One region of the Pseudoalteromonas sp. bablab_jr011 genome, then DNA from elsewhere that is predicted to be linked to it. Evidence: predicted binding sites of a transcription regulator. Region 1 holds the regulator's gene; the other holds the start of a gene.
What was found. Region 1 encodes FliA, which starts transcription of late flagellar genes. Its sites were predicted from a motif close to CTAAAGNTNNNNNNNNNNNNGCCGATA; they were not measured.
Positions count from the first base shown of each region.

Region 2: JIG41_RS18805 (VC2046/SO_2500 family protein) is a predicted target of FliA. The motif match lies at 7,048-7,074, and genes of this name have one in related genera.

Region 1 covers NZ_JACDWU010000020.1:2,203-13,201, forward strand. The annotation lists gene JIG41_RS00475 (ParA family protein) at 1-583, opposite strand, end outside; gene JIG41_RS00480 (flagellar motor protein MotB) at 595-1,554, opposite strand; gene JIG41_RS00485 (flagellar motor protein) at 1,561-2,325, opposite strand; gene JIG41_RS00490 (chemotaxis response regulator protein-glutamate methylesterase) at 2,318-3,454, opposite strand; gene JIG41_RS00495 (chemotaxis protein CheA) at 3,530-5,809, opposite strand; gene JIG41_RS00500 (protein phosphatase CheZ) at 5,825-6,592, opposite strand; gene cheY (chemotaxis response regulator CheY) at 6,610-6,993, opposite strand; gene JIG41_RS00510 (RNA polymerase sigma factor FliA) at 7,033-7,743, opposite strand; gene JIG41_RS00515 (MinD/ParA family protein) at 7,770-8,630, opposite strand; gene flhF (flagellar biosynthesis protein FlhF) at 8,623-10,107, opposite strand; gene flhA (flagellar biosynthesis protein FlhA) at 10,128-10,999, opposite strand, start outside.
Region 2 covers NZ_JACDWU010000302.1:21,188-32,186, reverse strand. The annotation lists gene fadE (acyl-CoA dehydrogenase FadE) at 1-855, shown strand, start outside; gene JIG41_RS18835 (DUF6136 family protein) at 852-1,937, opposite strand; gene JIG41_RS18830 (ATP-binding cassette domain-containing protein) at 1,946-2,536, opposite strand; gene JIG41_RS18825 (S9 family peptidase) at 2,684-4,609, shown strand; gene JIG41_RS18820 (SulA-like leucine-rich domain-containing protein) at 4,911-5,348, shown strand; gene JIG41_RS18815 (YchJ family protein) at 5,389-5,868, shown strand; gene JIG41_RS18810 (DUF6172 family protein) at 6,040-6,339, opposite strand; gene JIG41_RS18805 (VC2046/SO_2500 family protein) at 6,498-7,013, opposite strand; tRNA gene JIG41_RS18800 (tRNA-Tyr) at 7,126-7,210, shown strand; tRNA gene JIG41_RS18795 (tRNA-Tyr) at 7,259-7,343, shown strand; gene JIG41_RS18790 (M48 family metallopeptidase) at 7,671-8,360, opposite strand; gene JIG41_RS18785 (ion channel) at 8,459-9,439, shown strand; gene JIG41_RS18780 (GGDEF domain-containing protein) at 9,436-10,506, opposite strand; gene JIG41_RS18775 (PAS domain S-box protein) at 10,645-10,999, shown strand, end outside.

The DNA of each region.
Region 1 (10,999 bases):
CTTTAGTCCGCTTGTCGTACATAGTAGGGATAATTGTATATTGGTATTTTTTCGACTGTGAAGTTTGCATTAACTCCATAGTACGCATCATTCTATCAAGCCCTTTCAATGCCAAGAATTCAGTTTGCACAGGAACCAAAATTCGCTCACTGGCAGCTAATGCATTAACCATTAGCACCCCAAGGACTGGCGGGCAGTCAATGATAGCGTAGTCATAATGCTCACTAATTTTAGCCAGTGCTTTTTTTAAAATAAGGCCCATGCCATTTTTGTTGCCCATGCTTCTATCAAGCGTTGCTATGGCCATGGTCGCGGGCATTATATCAAGGTTTTCAAGCGTTGAAGGGCACAGCGCCTGTAAAATTTCTTCACTTGCCATACTATTGCCGCGGGCAAAAATATCATAAACACTGACTTCCAGCTCTTCTGAATCAATGCCAAAATAATAAGTAAGTGACGCATGCGGATCGGTGTCTATGAGTAAAACGCGCTTTCCTTGTAATGCTAGAATACCAGCAAGACTAACAGCTGTTGTTGTCTTCCCTACTCCACCTTTTTGATTCGCTACTGTCCAAATTTTCACATCACACCTTATTATTGTTCATTGCGCGTGGTAATTCGAATCCCACCATGGGGTAATTGAATCACTTTAATGGTGTTATCATTGCTTGGCAACTCAATTTCAGCAGGCTCTTCAGGTGCGACATCCATTGGTTGATCATTATTTTGCTTTGGCTCTGGCGGTAAACCGTATTTAGATAATGCCACCACGACTTTACGATTTTCGGCTCGACCTTGTGCTGTATCATTACTGGCAAACGGTGAATACTGGCCATACCCTTCAATTGCCATTCGTGCAGGGTTAATTCCTAAACTTTCAAGCTCAACAAGTATAGACGTGGCACGTGCAACAGATAACTCCCAGTTAGAACGAAACATTTCATTACGGATACCTTCATTATCCGTGTAGCCTCTAACGCGAATATAGTTATCAACAGGGGCAATAATCTCTTTAACTAGAGCAACCACTTCCTTTGCTCGTTGTTGTGCAACTGCGCTACCCGATGAAAATAACATGCCTGAGCTCAATTCTATGATAAGCCAATCTTGATGAAGCTCTAAACTAGCCTCACCATCCCGAATTTCATCGATTAATGCCGATTGTAACTTGGTAAGCAAGCTATCAAGGGGTTTACCTAAGTGCTTTTTATCTATATTGCTGGTTTCACTTTGACCGTCGAGTAACTCGGGGCCTTGCTCATCTTTACGTATACTTTCACCGTACAAAATGTCGTTTTCAGGGGTCACACGGTCAGTTAAAATACCCGTCCCATTGACGCCTGTACCTGCCTGCTCCTGTTTGCGAGCTGACTTTTCAAACACCTGCTCAAGCGAATCAGACAAAACTTGAAAATCTTCATTCTTGCTAATAGCGATAGCGTACATAACAACAAAAAAAGCGAACATGATAGTCATGTAGTCCGCATAAGAGACTAACCAGCGCTCTGTGTGCTGGCTTTTTTGAGTGGTATGACGCATACGACGGCGCATCATAAAAACTTACTCACTGACTAAGCTTGGACGTTCAACACGGTACGCCTCAAGTTTAAGTTCAATATTGAGTGGGCTCTCGCCTTGAGCAATCGCAATAATGCCTTCAGCAAGTAATTCGTGATACAGCATTTTTTGTTCAATCTGTTGTTTTAGCTTATTTGCCATTGGCAGGAACAATAAATTAGCTAAACCGACGCCGTAAATCGTCGCAATAAACGCCGTTGCAACGCCTGCGCCTAACTTTTCTGGGTCAGTAATAAATTGCATTGCCTGAATAAGGCCAAGCACGGCCCCTAATATGCCAATTGTGGGGCTATAGCCGCCCATTGCTTCATACACGCGACTGACTTCTAACAGACGTTCGCGTTCAAGCATTAAATCAATCTCTAGCGTATCTCTGAGCTTATTTTCGCCGGCGCCATCAACAAGCAAGCTTAAACCTTTCGCAGCATAGGGGTCTGGGTGCGCAAGCGCTTCAGACTCTAAAACTAAATACCCTTCTTGACGCGCTTTTTGTGACCACCGCTTCACCTGCTCAATCGCGGCGTCCACGTCATGGTAAGGCGGAAAAAACACCCAGTGACTAATTTTCAGCGTTTTAGTAAACACACTGCCTGGTGTTTGCAGCATGACCGCACCTAAAGTTCCGCCAAGTACAATAATTAAGGCAGGACCATTGAACAAAGCACTAACAACCCCTCCCTCAAGCGCGTAGCCGAAGGTTATGGCACAAATAGCAATGATTAATCCAAGAAAAGACAGCTTATCCACAGCCAGTCTCACGTATTAAGCGTGTAGCAACATCATTAAGAGCTAGGTTTTCACTGGCTAAACCCGCATTAGCGACAGCCTGTGGCATACCATAAACCACACTGGTTTTTTCATCTTGTGCCCAAATAGTGGCTCCCACTTGCTTCAGCATGCGAGCACCATCACGACCATCAGCCCCCATACCAGTCAGCACCACCGCTAATACATCACCACCAAATGCTTTTGCAGCACTGGCAAATGTCACATCGACACTGGGTTTATAGGTAATACGCGGACTGTCATCTTCAAACACACGCAGTGTGCGTGCAGAGCCACGTCCCTCTATCAGCATTTGCTGACCACCCGGTGCTAAATACGCAGTGCCAGGCATCAGTCTGTCACCCTGCTGTGCTTCTTTCACATTGATTTTACACAGGCCATTTAAACGTGCAGCAAACGCTGGCGTGAATGCAGCCGGCATATGTTGAATAAGTAATATGGGGTGCGGAAAATTAGCAGGTAGTTGCGTTAATATTGTTTGCAGCGCAACGGGGCCACCTGTCGAGGTGCCAATTGCAACAACTTGGTACTGTTTCCCTGACGCTCTAACATTACTCGACGGCGAAGGCGCTGCGGGAGTTGAACGGCTAAAACTACGATCTGGCTGAACAATGCCGCCGCTTCGCGTGCTAGTTGCAGGTGTCGGGGACGCCGGACGAGGTGAAGTCAAAGGACGTGTAAAACGAGAAATACGGCGACGCCCTATTTCCTTTACTTTATTTTGTAGTAAGGCAATCGCTTCTTCATTGTTTCTTGCAATGTCTTCAAACTTTTTAGGCAAGAAATCAAGCGCCCCCGCGTCCAGTGCATCTAGCGTGGCTGTTGCACCATCTCGGGTTAACGAAGAAAACATTAATATTGGCGTAGGCGTTGCTGCCATAATTTCTTTAACAGCACTAATGCCGTCAAGTACCGGCATTTCAACATCCATTGTAATAACGTCTGGTTTTAGCTCACGCGCTTTATCAACTGCTTCGCGGCCATTTACAGCAAACCCTATTACCTGAATGTCGCTGTCTTGCTCTAATATTTCGCTTACTCTGCGACGAAAAAAGCTTGAATCATCAACAACTAATACTTTGACTGCCATTAGCACTCTCTTGTTATTTATGCCATAAAGTGCAGCATATTAGCTGCACTTTAAAATTATTGAGCCTAACTATTATTAGCCAACGTAATGTTTTAGCATACTTGGTACATCTAAAATCAGTGCAATGCCACCATCAGAAGTGATTGTTGCGCCTGCCATACCTGGTGTACCTTGCAGTAAAGCATCGAGAGGTTTTATCACCACCTCTTCTTGACCAATTAACGAGTCAACGACAAAGCCCACTTGCTTAGTACCAATCTGTACGATAACCACATGACCTTCTGCTTTACGCTCTTGGCGATTGGCTCCTTTCACTAACCAATGTTGTAAATAAAATAATGGAATCGCTTTTTTACGGACAATAATTGTCAGTTGCCCATCGACAACGTTGGTCTTTGTTAAATCAAGATGGAAAATTTCACTCACCCCAGCCAGTGGTAAAGCAAAAGTTTGCTCACCCACAATAACCATCAGAGTCGGCAAGATTGCCAGTGTTAAAGGTACTTTGATCTCAAGTATGGTTCCAACACCTAGCTCAGATTGAATGTTCACAGAGCCATTTAGTTGGGTGATTTTGGTTTTCACCACATCCATACCCACACCACGACCTGAAATATCTGAGATTTCCTCTTTGGTTGAAAAACCTGGTGCAAATATTAAATTATACGCTTCAGTGTCCGATAAACGACTCGCTTGGTCGTGATCGATAACCCCTTTGTTTATTGCTATTTTTTTCAGCTTCTCAGGATCCATACCTGCACCATCATCACGAATGGTGAGCAGGATATGATCGCCTTCTTGCGATGCTGAAAGCGTAACTGTCCCTGTACGAGGCTTACCGGCCGCTTCGCGCACCGCAGGCATCTCTATACCATGGTCAACAGAGTTACGCACTAAGTGAACAAGTGGATCAGCGAGGGCTTCAACTAAGTTTTTATCTAAGTCGGTTTCTTCACCGACCAATAGCAAGTTGATATCTTTTTTCAAGCTGCGTGCTAAATCACGAACAACACGCGGGAAACGACCAAATACTTTCTTAATTGGCTGCATGCGGGTTTTCATTACCGCACCCTGCAAGTCTGCCGTGACGACATCTAGGTTCGAAATGGCTTTCCCCATCGCCTCACTGTTGGTGTTATTTGCAAGGCTCACTAAGCGATTGCGCACCAACACCAACTCACCAACCATGTTCATAATTTGGTCTAACCGTTTGGTGTCAACACGCACGGTTGTTTCAGCTTGGGGAGGCGGCGCTTTTTTCGCCGCAGCAGCAGCCTGTTTCTCGGGCGCTTTTTCAGTTGGCGCAGGCTTACTCGTTGCAGGTTGTGGCGCAGATTTAGCAGGCTCAACCTTTGCAGCCACTGGGGCCGCAGGTTTTGTTGGCTCAACTTTGGTTGTTTCTGGCGTTTGCGGCTTATCTGTCTCTAATGATTGCGGCGCACTGCCTTTGCCATGTAATTCATCAAGTAATGCTTCAAACTCATCATCACTAATTTCATCATCAGAGCCTTCATTACTGACTGCAGGGGTGCTTTGCTCGACCACAGCGCTTGGCTCAGCGGGAGCTTGGCTGGTAATTTTGTCGGCTTTTACTTCACCAAAACTGCCAACGCCGTGAAGCTCATCTAATAAGCTGTCAAACTCATCATCGGTAATATCATCGCTGTCACTGCTCATGGTGTCTGATGTGATTGATGCAGGCCCTTGGCCTTTACCGTGCAACTCATCGAGCAAGCTTTCGAATTCATCTTCAGTAATTTCATCTATGTTTTGTGGTTGAGCTTGGGTATCACCCAATCCCCCATCAAATAACATATCAAATGCAAACGGATCGTCGTCATCAATATTACTAGAGACATCAGCAGTAACTTCGGGTGTATCAACAACCGGTTCAGGCTCAACAGTGACTTCTTCTGCTACTTCGTCTGTTACGGTTGTGTCTTCACCAGCGAGCTCTTCTGCTGTTGGTGGTTGACTTAATTTATGTAGGACGTCTAAGAGGGCTTGATCTGCTGGCTCTGGTTGTTCACGATTTTGAATTGTCGCGAACATTTCATTGATTGTATCGAGGGCTTGTAAAATAACATCCATAAGTTCTGGAGTTACACTGCGCACGCCTTGGCGCAACAAATCAAACACATTTTCAGCACCATGACACGCATCAACAAGCTCAGTCATGCTTAAAAAGCCTGCGCCACCTTTTACGGTGTGAAAGCCTCTAAAAATAGCGTTTAGTAAGTCTTTATCATCTGGATTATTTTCAAGCTCGACCAATTGCTCCGACAAAAGCTCTAAAATTTCCCCTGCTTCAACAAGGAAATCCTGTAAAATATCTTCATCGACTTCAAAGCTCATGCAGCTACTCTCCTCTTAGAAGCCCAGACTTGATAATAGGTCATCAACTTCATCTTGTCCTGAAACAACATCATCGCGTGACTCTTTATCAATAATTGGCCCTTCTGGACCTGCCAGCGTATCGCTTTGTGCAGGTGCTTTGTCTATGGCCTGTTTTTCTTGTTTTATTTGACCATCGTCTTGACTGCCGAATACAGTTAAGAGATTGATTAAACTGTCTTCTACTTCGCGCACTAATTCGATAACACGGCGTATTACCTGCCCCGTCAAGTCTTGATAATCTTGCGCCATTAGCACGTTGGTCATCAAGCCTTGTAACTCATCTGTTTTGGTGTGCGAGTTATTCATGAACTTATCTAAGCTGTGGCATAACGTTTTAAATTCACCGAGTTCAATTTCTCGATTCATTAAACGATCCCACGTTGGTTTAATCGTGGCAATTTCATCAGCGAGCTGTTGTGCTATAGGCAAACTCGCTTCCACGGCATCCATCGTTTTATTGGCCGCGCTTTCAGTCATTTCCATAACATAATTCAAGCGCTGCTTTGCATCTGGGATTGCTTCTGTTGTTAAATCTGTGAGTCGAGTATCAAGATCGAAGTTTTTTAGTGCTTCATGAAGTTGTCGTGTCAATTTACCGACTTCAGCAAACAACTCTGATTGTTCTTTTGATGCTGTTTCAAGTATCAGCTTATCAGCTTTCTCTTGTTCACCATTTTCAAGATACTCAACAAGTTGACGAGCTTGCTCTAAACTTATTTGAGGCGCAGCAAGTGCTGACATAAGCCTCTCCCCTTAGATTAACCTAAACGTTCAAACACTTTTTCCAATTTGGTTTTCAGTGTCGCAGCAGTGAATGGTTTGACGATATAGCCATTAACACCCGCTTGAGCAGCAGCAACAATTTGTTCTTTTTTCGCTTCAGCTGTCACCATTAACACGGGGATATGTTTAAGGCTATCATCAGCACGAATTGCGCGTAATAGATCAATACCTTGCATTCCAGGCATATTCCAATCTGTTACAACAAAATCAAACTCTTGATTTTGCAACATCGGCAATGCTGTTGAACCATCATCAGCTTCCTGCACATTGGTAAAACCTAAATCCCTTAACAGGTTTTTAATGATACGTCTCATTGTAGAAAAATCATCAACAACAAGAATTTTCATGTTTTTATCCAAAACATCCTCCGGTGAGGTTTGAACCTTATTTACTTACTACTAATTAATCCAGTCATTGATTTTTGCTTTGAGCTTAATCATCGCCTGACCATGTATTTGACTCACACGCGATTCGCTAACATCGAGTATGTGCCCTATTTCTTTTAAGTTCATTTCATCGTTGTAATACAAAGACAAAACGAGTGCATCTCTTTCTGGTAACGATTGGATAGCCGTCAATAGAGACTGGTTAAACCGTTCATTTTTAACATTATTAAACGGTTTGTCTAGTGCTAAATCATGCCCCATAGGTGTGATGACGTCTTCATCAACGCCTAAATCCTCTATACCCAGTACCTTACTGGAATTTACATCATGTAGAATATGATGGTACTCATCCAGTGTAATATCAAGTTTTTCAGCAACTTCTGTGTCTTTTGGCTCGCGGTTTAAAATACTCTCTAAATCCGAAATCGTTTCAGCGACAAGGCGTGCATTACGGTGAACTGAACGGGGAGCCCAATCACCTCGACGGATTTCATCGAGCATAGCCCCTCGAATTCGAATACCCGCAAATGTTTCAAAACTGGCCCCTTTACTCGCATCAAAATTTTTCGACGCTTCTATAAGGCCAATCATACCTGACTGAATCAAATCATCGAGTTGCACACTGGCAGGTAAACGAGCAATTAGATGACACGCTACTTTTTTGACTAAAGAGGCATGTTTTTCAACAATCGCATTTAAATTCTGTGCTGATTGATATCCCATCGCTTTATTCACCGATGTTGTCATAGTTAACCGTTTACTAGTTTTTCAATAAAAAATTCTAAATGACCTGACGGTTGATTTGGAATTGGCCACTTAACTGCTTTCGTTGCTAATGTTTTAAATGCCACAGCGGCTGGTGAGTTTGGAAATAACTCCACAATCACTTTTTGGCGGCGGGTCGATTTGCGCATATTCTCGTCATACGGAATGGTTGCGACAAGTTCCATAGACACATCTAAGAATCGATCCGTTACTTTTGAGAGTTTAGCAAATAATTCTTGCCCTTCACGCATACTGCGCACCATATTGGCAACTATTTTAAATTTGTAAACGCCATGCTCACGACTTAACACTTTAATTAGGGCGTAAGCGTCGGTAATTGAGGTAGGTTCATCACATACAACAACAACAACATCTTGCGCTGCACGCGAAAAGCTTAATACCATGTCTGAAATACCCGCAGCGGTATCGACAATTAAAATATCAAACTCAGTATTTAGCTCGCTAAATGCGCGGATAAGCCCCGCATGTTCTGACGGTGTTAACTCAACCATACTTTGCGAGCCCGAAGTCGCTGGCACAATTTTTATACCTGCTGGGCCTTCGACAAGAATTTCATCCAGTTCACACTCACCAGATAAAACATGAGATAAGTTTCTCTCGACACGTAAACCAAGCATTACGTCACAATTTGCCAACCCTAAATCGGCATCTAATACTAATACACGATTTCCCAGCTGACCTAATGCGATCGCGGTATTGAGTGACACATTCGTTTTACCCACACCACCTTTGCCGCCAGTGACAGCGATAACTTTAACGCCACTATTATTATTTTGATTCATTTTGCGCAGGCCGCTTGCTTGATCTAATACTGTGTTAATCATACATCCCTACTGTGTTCGACGCTACTGCTTGACGTCGTGAATGTTGTGCTTTTGCTCGTTTTAAATATAATTGCTCAGCTTTTTTTACTAGTTTTTCTGCATTCGCAACGCGAATATCTTCAGGAACACGCTGACCATTAGTAAGATACCCTATTGGCAAGCGATTTTGAATCGCAATACTAATAATCTCACCTAAACTAAGTGATTCATCTAACTTAGTGAAGATACAACCACTTAGTTGCACTTTTTTAAAGTGGCGAACGGTTTCTTGTAGCACGTTAATTTGCGCTGTTGCACTTAACACTAAATAACTGCGAATGTCGACACGCTGATTGCGCATTAATGTATTAAGTTGCTCAGTTAAGCGTAAGTCGCGTTGACTCATACCCGCAGTGTCTATTAATACTAGACGCTTATTGCGTAAATGGTATAACACTTCAGCTAATTCATTTGCGTCTTTAACTTGTTTCACACCACAGCCAATAATGCGGCCATAAGTGGCTAGCTGCTCATACGCACCAATACGGTAAGTGTCTGTTGTAATAAGCGCGACTTTATCTGCACCATATTTTTGTGCTCCAAGGGCTGCCAATTTCGCCACGGTGGTGGTTTTGCCCACCCCCGTAGGACCCACTAAAGCGTACACACCGCCTTGACGTAAAATTTCATTATTTGTTGTATGCATTTGGTTTTCAACCATTTGCAATAAGGCTTGCCACGCTTGTTGACGCGAAACGTCATCAGGAATAAAACACGCCATTTGCTCCGCAACATCACGCTCAATGCCCATACCGGCTAGGCGATCAATCATACAAGCACGGGTCGGATCACGACGCGCCATGTCTTGCTGCATCAAACCAGACACTTGATGTTCAAGTAATTGACGAATGGCATTCATTTCTTCACGCATCGTCGCCATTTCTGAGTGGTTTGCGGGTGCGGCCGTTTTGTGTTCTGCTGGTGAATCTAAATCGTCGAAGCCTGTGTCTAAATCATCATCAAAACCTAGGCTATGTGCTTGTGTTTGCACTCGCGGTGCTGCTTGCTCTTGATAGCGAGGTTTTGCTGAATATTGCGGCTGCTCTTGCGGCGCAAAACTGTGTGTTTTTGGCTGATAATGTTCACTCGTTTCAATACCAGAATGATTAAACATTGAAGCAAGCTCTGGCGAACGAGGGCGTGGGGCTTGACGCTCTAGTAACGCTTGTAGGCTGTCTGCAACTTGGGCTTGTGGCTCAGGTTTAGCGCGCATAGGTTCTGGTTTTACGAAATTATGCGACTGTTGTGGCGCTGTGTGTGCAGGCACCGGTTTCGCTTCGGCTTTTGGGGCTGCTTTGTCATAATCAACAGCGGCGACAATTTCAACACCATTCGCTAACTTTTTGTTAGACATAATAACCGTATCAACACCTAATTCATCTTTCACTTCTTTTAGTGCGGTGCGCATATCTTTAGCAAAAAAACGTTTAATTTTCATGGTACAACCCCTTTACTATCCTATTGTTGGCCTACTGAGCTGACAATCTTAATCTGTCTTTCGTCTGGTACCTCTTGGTAAGACATTACCCTTAAACCTGGGATGGTGTACTTAACAAAACGAGATAACACAGTGCGTAACATTCCTGACGTTAGTAATATCGAAGGTTCACCGGCCATTTCTTGGTTTTGATGCGCTTCATTTAATGATTGCTGAAGTCGCTCTGCAAGTCCTGGCTCTATTCCGGCACCTTCGTCACCTGCATTTTGAAGTGACTGATGCAACATCTGTTCCAACTCAGGCGCCAAGGTTATGACAGGGATTTCAGATGACATACCAACCGCATCTTGAACAATCAATCTGCGCAGTGAAATTCGCACTGCAGCCGTTAGTACATCTGGGTCTTGGCTACGTGGGCCATATTCAACAAGGGTCTGAACAATTGAACGCATATCACGAATTGCGACCCCTTCGTTAAGTAAGTTTTGCAGCACTTTTACAACCGTGGTCAATGGTAATACGTCAGGAACCAGTCCCTCGACAAGACGAGGATGACTTTTCGCTAACATATCAAGTAGGTTCTGTACTTCTTCATGACCTAATAGTAATGCTGCGCTGTTTGTTAATAGCTGACTAATATGGGTTGCCACGACAGTAGCTCCATCAACCACGGTGTAACCCAATGATTGGGCTTCATCTTTCTGGTCTGGCTTAATCCATACCGCATCGAGTCCAAAAGCAGGATCTTTTGTTTCAACACCTTTGATTGGGCCAAATACTTGCCCTGGGTTTATGGCAAGTTCATCACCATGCTTAAGCTCACCTTCACCACTGGATACACCCATCATTGTGATACGGTAGGCGTTAGGGTCTAACTCTAAGTTGTCACGGA
Region 2 (10,999 bases), on a different contig from region 1:
GCACTTGCAGTATTCGACAAAGCACTTATGGGTCATATTGGTTTTACCATTTCGAACCTAGTACGTACTAAGTGGTTAGCATTCACCGGTGCGCGCTTTACAAGTACGCCGTACAAAGATGAAACCGCAGAGTTTTACCGCGTAGCGTCACGTTTTAGTGCTTCACTTGCATTAATGTCTGACATCAGCATGGCTGTGTTTGGTGGCTCATTAAAACGTAAAGAGCGTATCTCAGCACGTTTAGGTGACTTACTAAGCTACTTATACCTAGTGTCTGCAACACTTAAACGTTACAACGACGAAGGCCGTAAAAAAGAAGATTTTGCGCTTGTTCAATGGAGCTGCCAAGATCACCTTTATCACTGCCAACGTGCACTGGCTGACTTAATTAATAACATGCCGTCTGCTGCGCTTCGTGCGATGCTTAAAATCATGTTATTCCCATTTGGTCGCCCAGTACGCAAGCCAACAGATAAGCTTGAGCACAAACTCGCACACTTATTACAAGTACCTAGCGAAACACGTAACCGTTTAGCAAGTTATGTATACCTTAAAAATGAGCCACTTAACTTAGTGGGCCGTCAAGAGCAAACGCTTAAAGACGTACTAGAAGTTGAACCATTATTTGATAAAGTATGCCGCGAAAAAGGTGTAAAACTGCCTTTCTTCCAACTTGATAAAGTGGCACAAATGGGCCTTGAAGCAGGCATTTTAAGCCAAGCCGAAGCTGATAAATTAGCTGCTGTTGAAAAAGCTCGTCTCGATGTAATTAACGTAGACGATTTTGACCCAGCTGACCTCGTTGCAGGTAAAGCTGCACGTAGCGGAAATAACAGCAAAGCTGATGCAGCTTAAGCAATTAACGCTATTCCAATTGTTATAACACACCAAACCAGCGCAAAATGCGCTGGTTTTTTTTGCGCTAAAAGCTGCTGTAAAAAGCACCACACAGCAGCCAAAGCCACCAGCGGCCATTGTAAAACATTTAACAAAAGCATTGCCGCCAATGTCGCTGCACCATAAAACAGTAAACTGGGTATAAAATGACTTAAATAAAACCGTCTGTACTGACCATTTGTTTGAAAAAACATTCGGTATTTTTGAAGCACTGCAAAGCAATCAAACTGTAATGAACTACTTAGTAATACACAGTTTGCCAACACCATAACCTGTATCGCATGATTAAAGTCGCTACGAATTTCAACTAGTTGCACTGCGGCTAATAGGCTTGCAGTAAACAAAGCACTTCGCCAAATTACACTCCAGCTGTGCTCCAAAAAGTAACTAATCCAAAATGAAGTGAGTGAACTAACCACACGTTTGTGACTGAGGTTCATGTTAGGAAAAAATAAACTCCCCATAAAACCAATTAAAAAGCCGCTATGGTAGTGTAAGGAATCTAAACTAAACGGTAAAAGAACCAGAATACTACACGCTAAAAAACCATAAAATAGCGAATAAGGTCTATAAATTACCATTAAACCGCACAGCCACTGCAACAGCATAAATAGAATAAAATGAGGAACCTGCAACCATTGCTGAAGACGAAGGTCAACGGCTATCAATAAGCTTGCCATTAACCACACATTACTGAGTAGTAAAAGCTTACAGTCGATTAAAATTAGCCAAGCAGGCTTAAAGATATGTGCTTGAAAGGCTCTATTTTCTGAGTTTGTTATAGCAGGAGCAACAGCCCATAACATAACGGCTTGCAGTGCCAGATAGAGCAAAGCTAACTGGGCGCTAAAACGGGCATGTTCATGGCTGTCTACAATTTTACCCAGCCCCAAAAATAACAACAGCGCGATGCCTAAAACCGCAGGCCCAAGCACTAACGCAAACAACAAACCAAAGTTTTTAAGCTGCGCCAGTAAGTTCTTAAGTGCAGTTGTATATGCTAAATAGCGGTAGCTCATTAATGCATTATAACGTGACAAGCTCTCTATCATAATGGCGTACACTCAAAGCCTTGGTGTAAAAACACATCTGGCTCGTGGCTGGTTAAAATGATTTGCCCATCGGGTTTATCACTTAAATAGTTATCAAGCAAATTTAGTAAATAATGGATACTTGCTTGGTCAAGTGCTGCACTCGGCTCATCTAAAAGCAAATAAGGCGCCCGCTTCATAAACGTGATTATAAGCTGGCATTTTTTTTGATTGCCTGTCGATAATGCACTAAAACGGGTGTGTAAGTGTTCGCTGAACTTAAATCCGTTAATAAGGTCAATTGGCGCAGGCACATTTAAGGCTTTACAGGTCAGTTGAATAATTTGCTGAGCCGTTAAAAAATCAGGTAAACAAATGCGATCGCTGGCAATAGCCACATACTTTTGTGGTGAACTATGCTGTTTATTAGCATACATTATTTGCCCCGACTGTGATTTTTCAAGGCCAGCAATTATCATCAGTAACGTGGTTTTGCCACTCCCATTGCTCGCCTGTAAGCACATTTTCTTACTGTTAAATTGCTTATTATAATTTTCGAACACGGTTGCTGTAGCAAAACGCTTATTGAGATTTTTTATTTCTATCATTGCCATTCCTTTGCGAAATTTAAATTGTAACACAGCAATGTCCCTAAAAAGTTACATGCTTTGTAACAATTATTTAGCTGCAAAACTTGCGTTTATATATTGAACAAGTAAGACTCAATAACGGAAAAATAATAAGGAATAATTAAAATGAAACCGAGTTTTCAACTAGCAACTATTGCGTGTGCATTAAGCCTTGCATTAGCAGGATGTTCACAATCAAACCAAACGACCACCAGCGCAATTAGTCAGCAACAAGAACACACTATTAAACAGTATGACGCTGAAACATTTTTTGATACCACTTCAATTATGGGCAGCAGCTTTTCACCTAAAGGTGACAAAATCCTTGTTAGCAGTGATGAAAGCGGCATCTATAGCCTCTACGAAATTGATATTAAAACAGCGAACAAAAAACGTTTAACAAACTTTGAAGACAGCACCTATGCTGTTCGCTATTTTCCAAACGATGAGCGCGTATTATTTACCAAGGACTCAGGCGGGAACGAGCGCTATCATATTTATGTACGTGAGACAGACGGCACTGTCAAAGACCTGACTCCTGGCGATGAAACTCGTGCCAGCTTTGCGGGCTTTACAGACGATGGCAAACACTTTTTTATAACGAGTAATCAACGCGATCCTAAGTTTATGGATTTATATCGCGTAGACAGTTCACGCTATGAAATAACACCTGTTTATCAAAATACTCTTGGTCTAGATGTCGGGGCGATTAGCCCTGATGGCCGCTTTATTGCCTTATCAAAAAATAACTCTAATAAAGACAGTGATGTGTTCATTCTCGATACAATGAAAAAAACGCTCAAACCTGAGCTAATCACTCGTCATGATAATGAAGCGCAATATGGCCCTGAAACATTCTCAAAAGACAGCAAGTCTCTGTATTACTCGACCGATGCAAAAGGTGAATTTTCACAGGTTTGGCGCTATGACTTAACGACAGGTGAGCACAGCCCCGCCCTAAAAGATGACTGGGATGTCAGCTTTATTTACTTCTCAAAATCAGGGCGTTACCAAGTAAGTGGGGTTAATGCTGATGCCAGTACTAAAGTGACAATCATTGACACAAAAACCAATAAACAAATCGATATGCCTGCCTTGCCCCCGGGCAATTTACGTGGTGTAAGCTTTTCAGCTGATGAAAAGAGCATGGCGTTTTACCTAAATTCAGATACCTCGCCAAGTAACTTATTTGTTTGGCAATTAGGCGAAACGAAAGCAAAAAAACTGACCCATACTTTAAGCGATGCAATTGATCAAAATGATCTCGTTGAAAGCACGATTGTGCGTTTTAAAAGCTTTGACGGTTTAGAAATCCCTGGCGTTTTATATAAGCCCAAACAGGCTAATAGTAATAATAAAGTGCCTGCTCTAGTGTGGGTGCATGGTGGTCCGGGCGGCCAGAGCCGCACAGGTTACAGCGCAATGCAGCAGAACTTAGTTAATCATGGCTATGCTATATTTGCTGTAAACAATCGCGGTAGCTCTGGCTATGGTAAAACTTTTTTCCATTTAGATGATAAAAAGCATGGTACAGACGATTTGCAAGATATTGTCTACGGGAAAAAGCACTTACAGAGCTTAGACTGGGTTGATGCTGATAAAATTGGCATTATGGGTGGCAGTTACGGTGGCTTTATGACGGCAGCGGCGCTGGCTTTCGAACCTGAAGAATTTAAAGTAGGTATTAATATTTTTGGCGTAACTAACTGGGTAAGAACATTAAACTCTATACCACCTTGGTGGGAAAGCTTTAAAAAAGCGCTGTACGATGAAATGGGTGACCCTGCAACTGATGGCGAACGCCATCGAGCGATATCTCCCCTCTTCCATGCTAAAAACATTACGAAACCACTGATGGTTATTCAAGGTGCAAACGACCCTCGTGTATTGCAAGTTGAGAGTGATGAGCTTGTTGCCGCAGTAAAAGCGAATGGTGTCCCCGTAGAATACGTGTTGTTCGATGACGAAGGTCATGGTTTTACTAAAAAAGAAAACCGTATCAAAGCATCAAACGCGTACCTTGAGTTTTTAAATACGTACTTGAAAAACTAAATTTTAGAAGCCGGTGTACACCGGCTTCTTTATCAAAACACCTGTATAAACCTCAAATATCCTGCATACAAACTACTGTATAAACTTCGATATAAAACACTGTATATATTATTTCATCCATTTTTAACAAAATATCACACTGCAAAGAAACAAAATAACCAATTGTTTTTAAAGATTTAATTTTTTAAAATTATTAAAAACTGAATAATTGGTTAAAAAAATAGCAAAAAAACACTTGCGCAAAAACACTGTATAAACTACTGTATACACATACTGTATAAACAACCAGTGAGTGAAAGTTATGTTACAGCCAATTACCTTAAGAACCGTTAAAAGCTATCAACAAGATAACGACAAAGCGTCGGTTAATTTAATTCAAATTGAAGACGAAATTTCAGCAACATTTGAGCTATTAAAGGTATTACATCACTATAACAGCCAAAGTGCGTGGACATTGTTAATTGCACCTGATCATGTGCCAAGTAAAGCATTACTCGATTCATGTTCAATCGACACCAGTAAACTGTTAGTGATCAGACAAAAGCACCTTGTGAATCTTGAATATGTGTTAAGTTCGGCGCTGCACAACGGTAACTTTGCCGCAGTGATCACCTGGACAGATATTGTCAGCAACAATCAACTAGATTCTATGACTCTTAATTTAGAACATGCATCTGCAAAGTTTTACTGCTTCACCAAAAGCAACCCATTAAACAATTTAGTACCGCAGCCACAATAGGCTTGCTAAAATAGCAATTTATTGTTTTAGGTAAGTTGTTATGACATCACTCACACACTCCCTTTGTCCTTGTGGCAGCAAACAAGATTTCTCGCTTTGCTGCCAACCTTTGCACGCAGGCGATAGCCAAGCGCAAACGCCGGAACAACTTATGCGTTCTCGCTTTAGTGCTTATGCCTTAAAAGATGCAAAATATGTCTTTACAACATACGCACAAAGCCAACAAACCGCTAACCCTGTTAGCGAAATCAAAGATTTTGCTAATAGCTGTCGTTTTACCAAGCTAAGCGTTTTAGATACTGAATATAACGAGCAAGAAGGTTTTGTAGAATTTAAAGCAAATTACTTTTACCAAAACTTGTATTGTGAGTTACACGAGAAATCGCGTTTTATTAAAGAAGATGGACTATGGCGTTACCTTGATGGTGAAATAACGCCCGTTGCTGATATTAAAATTGGCCGTAATGATGAATGCCCTTGCGGTAGCGGCAAAAAATATAAAAAGTGTCACGCAATTTAAATCACGGCTATTCACTTTTTATATAGCCAATCTAAACCTTGACTAGCCATTGTAGGGAAAGCCGTTGCGTGGTGGGCATGTGATATAAATCAACACACAATAATGTCATTGTATTTCAGACAATAAAAATGGGCCTCAAGGCCCATTCTTAAATTCTATGAATTATAACGACTATTCTTCGTCAAATTCTTGTAACTGGCGTTGTGCTGGACGCGCTAGAATCTCGACATAAAACGATGTAAGCCCTTTTGCTTCAATATCGCTAATGCATTTATTAATTTCCGCCACATGAACGACTTTCGCGTCGTCAGCTGACTCTCCAAATTTACAATCAAATGCCCAGTAATCGGCATCTTCTGGGAGAGTTTTATTACGCTCACGTTTTAAATACTTCTTCACTTCGTGCTTAGCTGCATCAACCATGCGAGGGTATTTAATTTTCTCATGGTTAAGCGTGAATGTTTTCTTCATTATAGTCCTAATAACTTGGTTCAATGATAATGGCATAAAGCCATTTGGGCGCATTATAACAAGCACATAAAAAATTAGCTGTACTTTTTACTGATTTGCACCAATTTACCTATCTTTGTAAGTGTAGCGTACAAGGCGAGTATGACAATTTCAATTAATTAAGCAGTTGCCAATTGCAAAGGCTGATGAATCGCCTCGTCCGTTAAGCTGTCATAAAACGCAGCTGCATCCATTTGCATACGCTCTGTGGGTGCGTTTTTATCGTAATAGCGTTTTCTGACTGCTGGCTCACAGTTATCGATGACTTCTAACGGCACATGATTTTTATCATCGCGGATAGCAAGCGGCTCAGGACTGAGGCAATTACGTAGGCGAATATCTGACAAGCCACCTTCTAAAAGTCGCAGCCCATTATTCTGCCCGATTAACATATCATATTGTTCAGGCGCTAATGGTTGTTTTGGGCCTGCCCCTAACTCATTTCTGAGTACGTGTTCTGAACTCTGAGTATCGGTTAATTCTGTTTTCGGTAAATGAAACTGGCTAAAATCAAGCGCATCATGAGACAGCATCGCCAATAATAAGGCAAACTCACCTTGGCGGTGTTCATGAACACTTTTGTTAAGACGATTATCAAGTTGACTCTCGTTGAGCAACAAACCATCAATTTGCATAGACTTTGGCCGAATAGTTTCAAGATTAACCAGTTATCGGCATTAATCTATTTTTCTTTAGTTTTTTTCTTTACTTAAAGAGCCAGTTTGCTATTATCAGCGCCGTTGCATTGGAGGGGTTCCCGAGCGGCCAAAGGGATCAGACTGTAAATCTGACGGCTCAGCCTTCGCTGGTTCGAATCCAGCTCCCTCCACCACTTTTCTACGCTCAGTTAAGTGGGGCCAAATGCAATAAAAATTAGTGTGGAGGGGTTCCCGAGCGGCCAAAGGGATCAGACTGTAAATCTGACGGCTCAGCCTTCGCTGGTTCGAATCCAGCTCCCTCCACCACTTTCCTTCTCTGCTAATTCACTATTCTATTTTTCATCTTATTATTTACTTCTCTTTTCCTAAATCGTTAAACTAAAAATACAGCTATTTCAATTGAATTATCCTTTTGTTATACTATTCCGTTTAATTAAGTGGTCTATTTTGAGGCAATAAAACCGCGTTGATAACAAGGCAAAAATTTAGTTATTTAGTTATTTAGTTGTTCTCGGCAATTGCTCCTGCATTGCTCTACCTCCTGCATCCATGCAGTCGTAAATCAGACATTTTTAACGCAGGTAGCGACTGGTTTAATCACTCAAAATGATTAAGTATTTTTGCGGATTAGTATTAGAGCCAGCGTAAAAATGGACCATTCACTTTCAGCCAATTGCTTGCTTTTTTATGTTCGGGATAAAACTCACTCACCCGTTGCCAAAATGCCGCACTGTGATCCATATGCTTTAAATGCGCAAGTTCATGAACAACAACATAATCAATAACCCATAGGGGCGCACTGGCTAAGTGCAAATTAAAGGTTAACTCTCTTTGGCGATTACAACTGCCCCATCGCCGCTTGTAATGTTGAATTTTAAGACGTGTTGGTAACGCTTCTCTCATTTGAATACAGTAGTTTTGTATACGCATCTCAAGGTAGGTTTCTAACTTGTCATGTAAAAACTCTTCCATCAATGCAAGATACTTTGCGTCTGTGAGTTTAACGCGCGGTGAAATAGCAAGGGTTAATTCATGAGTATCAGTGTCTTGATACCATTGGCTGCAATTTTCTTGCTTAAATACAAGGGGAATTACCTGATCAAATAGCTTGATTTGCGAATTTTTAATGGGAAATTGACACTGCTCAGCGTGTAATGATTGTTTAGTAACTTGCTCTGCAACCCAATGCTGCTTTGTTTTTAACCACGCTTCAATATCTTTACGCGGGACAAAGTGAGGTGCATACACAGTCAACTGCTGCTCGGCGACTTTAATCGCGACAGTTTTTCTACGTTTACTGCGTTTTAACGTGTACTCAAACAAAATAAGCCAATGTAATTAATAAAATCTTTGTATTATATTTTACCCCGTAAAATACCTGCTAATCTATAAAGATGACTCATAAATAAGTTTTTATTCTTATGCCTGATAAACCGTGTTGTAGCTACATTTCACCAACAGGTAACACGTGTCAAGAAACCGATATGGGTTCTGGGTATTGCTTTTGGCATGATAATAAATTTGATAAATCAGGCTTAGAGCTGACTCAAAAGCTTGAACGATATGCAAAAAAGGGCGGGTTACTTCAGGGTCTGCAATTACAACGTGCAAATTTAGTGGGTCTAAATTTAATAAAGAAAGATGATGAAGAAGGTTATGATCTTTCTTACTGCAATTTTTATCGAGCCAATTTGTCGGGGGCACATCTTTTCAACAATAAAATTGCCAATACATCCTTAATGAAAGCGAACCTTCATAGCGCCAGCTTACACTACTGCGATTTGCGAAATACCAACCTACTTGGGGTTAAACTCAGTGATAGCCGCATTGATAATATTTATTTAGGCGAACAATTACTACAAGAAGCCGAGGCGTTTAAAGCTCGTCGAAATAGGCAATACTCGACTGCGCGCGACTTATTTGAACAATCCGAAGAAATATACAGAAATTTACGTAAAGCGTCTGAACACCAAGGGCTTTTCGAGCTCGCGGGTAACTTTACCTATAAAGAATTAAGAATGCGCCACGCACAGTACCCGAAAGGATCAACGAAACAAATTACTTCCAGCTTTATTGACATGTTATGTGGTTATGGTGAAAAACCTGAAAATGTCATTCGCTTTAGTCTGTCTCTTATCGTTTGTTGCGCAATATGTTACTTTTTATTTGGTGTCAGCTATCAAGATTCATTGCTTAGATTTAGTTTTGATAATTCGTTCGATGATAACGTATCAGCACTTTTAAACAGCATTTACTTTAGCGTTGTTACTTTTACAACGCTAGGCTATGGCGATATTACCCCCATTGGATTATCAAGGCTCATAGCAGCGATTGAAGCATTTTGTGGCAGCTTTTCGCTAGCGCTGTTTGTGGTGGTGTTTGTAAAGCGTATGACACGTTAATGGATTATGTGAGAACCTTGATGCTTTTTAGCCTCGTACATTTTCCGATCAGCACGATTTATAAGCTCCTCAGCACCGACTGTGCTGTCTAAAGGCGCTGAAATAATGCCAAAACTCAAATGTAACGCGGGGTATTTTGCTTCAAAAGCAACGATCAGCTTATTACATATCGCAATGGTGTTTTCTACGTCGCAATCTGGCATGATCAGGCAAAATTCATCTCCCCCATAACGACAGGCAATGTCTATTTCTCTTGTATTCTTTTTAAGATATTTCCCGATGAATTTTAATACCTCGTCACCTTTCAAATGCCCTTGTGTGTCATTCACTGATTTAAAGTTGTCTAAATCAAAATATACAATAGTCAAAGGTAGCTTCTGACGGCGCGCTCTTGCTAATTCTCGCTGAAACAACTCTTGCATTTCTCGGCGATTATACAAATTTGTGAGGGGGTCTAGTTTGGCAAGTTTTTCAAGTTCATGTGTACGCTGCGCCACTTTCTCTTCAAGCCCTTTCGCATACACTTCTGTTCTTCGTTTCGCATTTTCTATTTCGCCAACAAGACTCGCAATGTACGTATCAAACACTAATGTTGTATCAAAATAAATAAGCTTATCAATAATGGTTAATGTTTGATTTAGCTCTGCATGGTCTTTTATGGTGTTTCTTAACACATCAAAAATGAGCTCTTTAAGGGTACATACCGCCGATAAATAAAGTTTGGGCTCTACCCCAATTCGCTTATGTACCATGCCAATACGTAGCCGATTATTAACGTAATCATTTTCATAACAGCCACAAAATAAATCTATAATGTATTGTCTTTGTGCATCTCTTAAACGTGTCAGTGTGTCAGCATCTCCAATAAGTAATGAAATTTCATCGACTTCTGTTTGCTTTTTATAGAACTCATCAACCATTTTCTCAATCGCCGACTCGATAAGTGGTTTATAGTTAATGAGTGATGCTAAGCATTGTGAAGAGAGCCCTAATAAATTCATTCTATGCTGAATTTCAACATCATTTATTTGCATTTGCTCGACGAGTGTCTGCTCAGTCCTGCGCATGGGTAATCTCACACTTAAGTATTTTCTAATTAAATATAGCTAATGAAATAAATCCTACTTAGTCTGTCATATCTTTTTTCTCTAAATCTAGCGCAAATTGTATTAGACTGACATTACTTGCAGTCTGAACGAATTATTATGCTCGCGAAATTTTTTATTACCGATCAAAATCCAAGCTTAATCATAAGTGGGGTGTACAATCCTAGTTTAGTTGTCCTTTCGATTGCTACCGCTATTTTTGCTGCATATTTTTCATTGCATATTATTGATTTAGCCAATAAAACCCGCTTTGAATCATACAGAAAACTAGGCAATGCAACCGGCTCTCTAGTCTTGTCTGGCGGAATTTGGAGTATGCACTTTATTGGTATGCTTGCATTTTCTTTATGCACAACCATTAACTATGATCCTGCTCTGACATTTTTTTCGTTTATTCCTGCTTTTTTAGCCTGCTACACAGGTATGTCACTAATACGCAGTAAAGACATTGCAC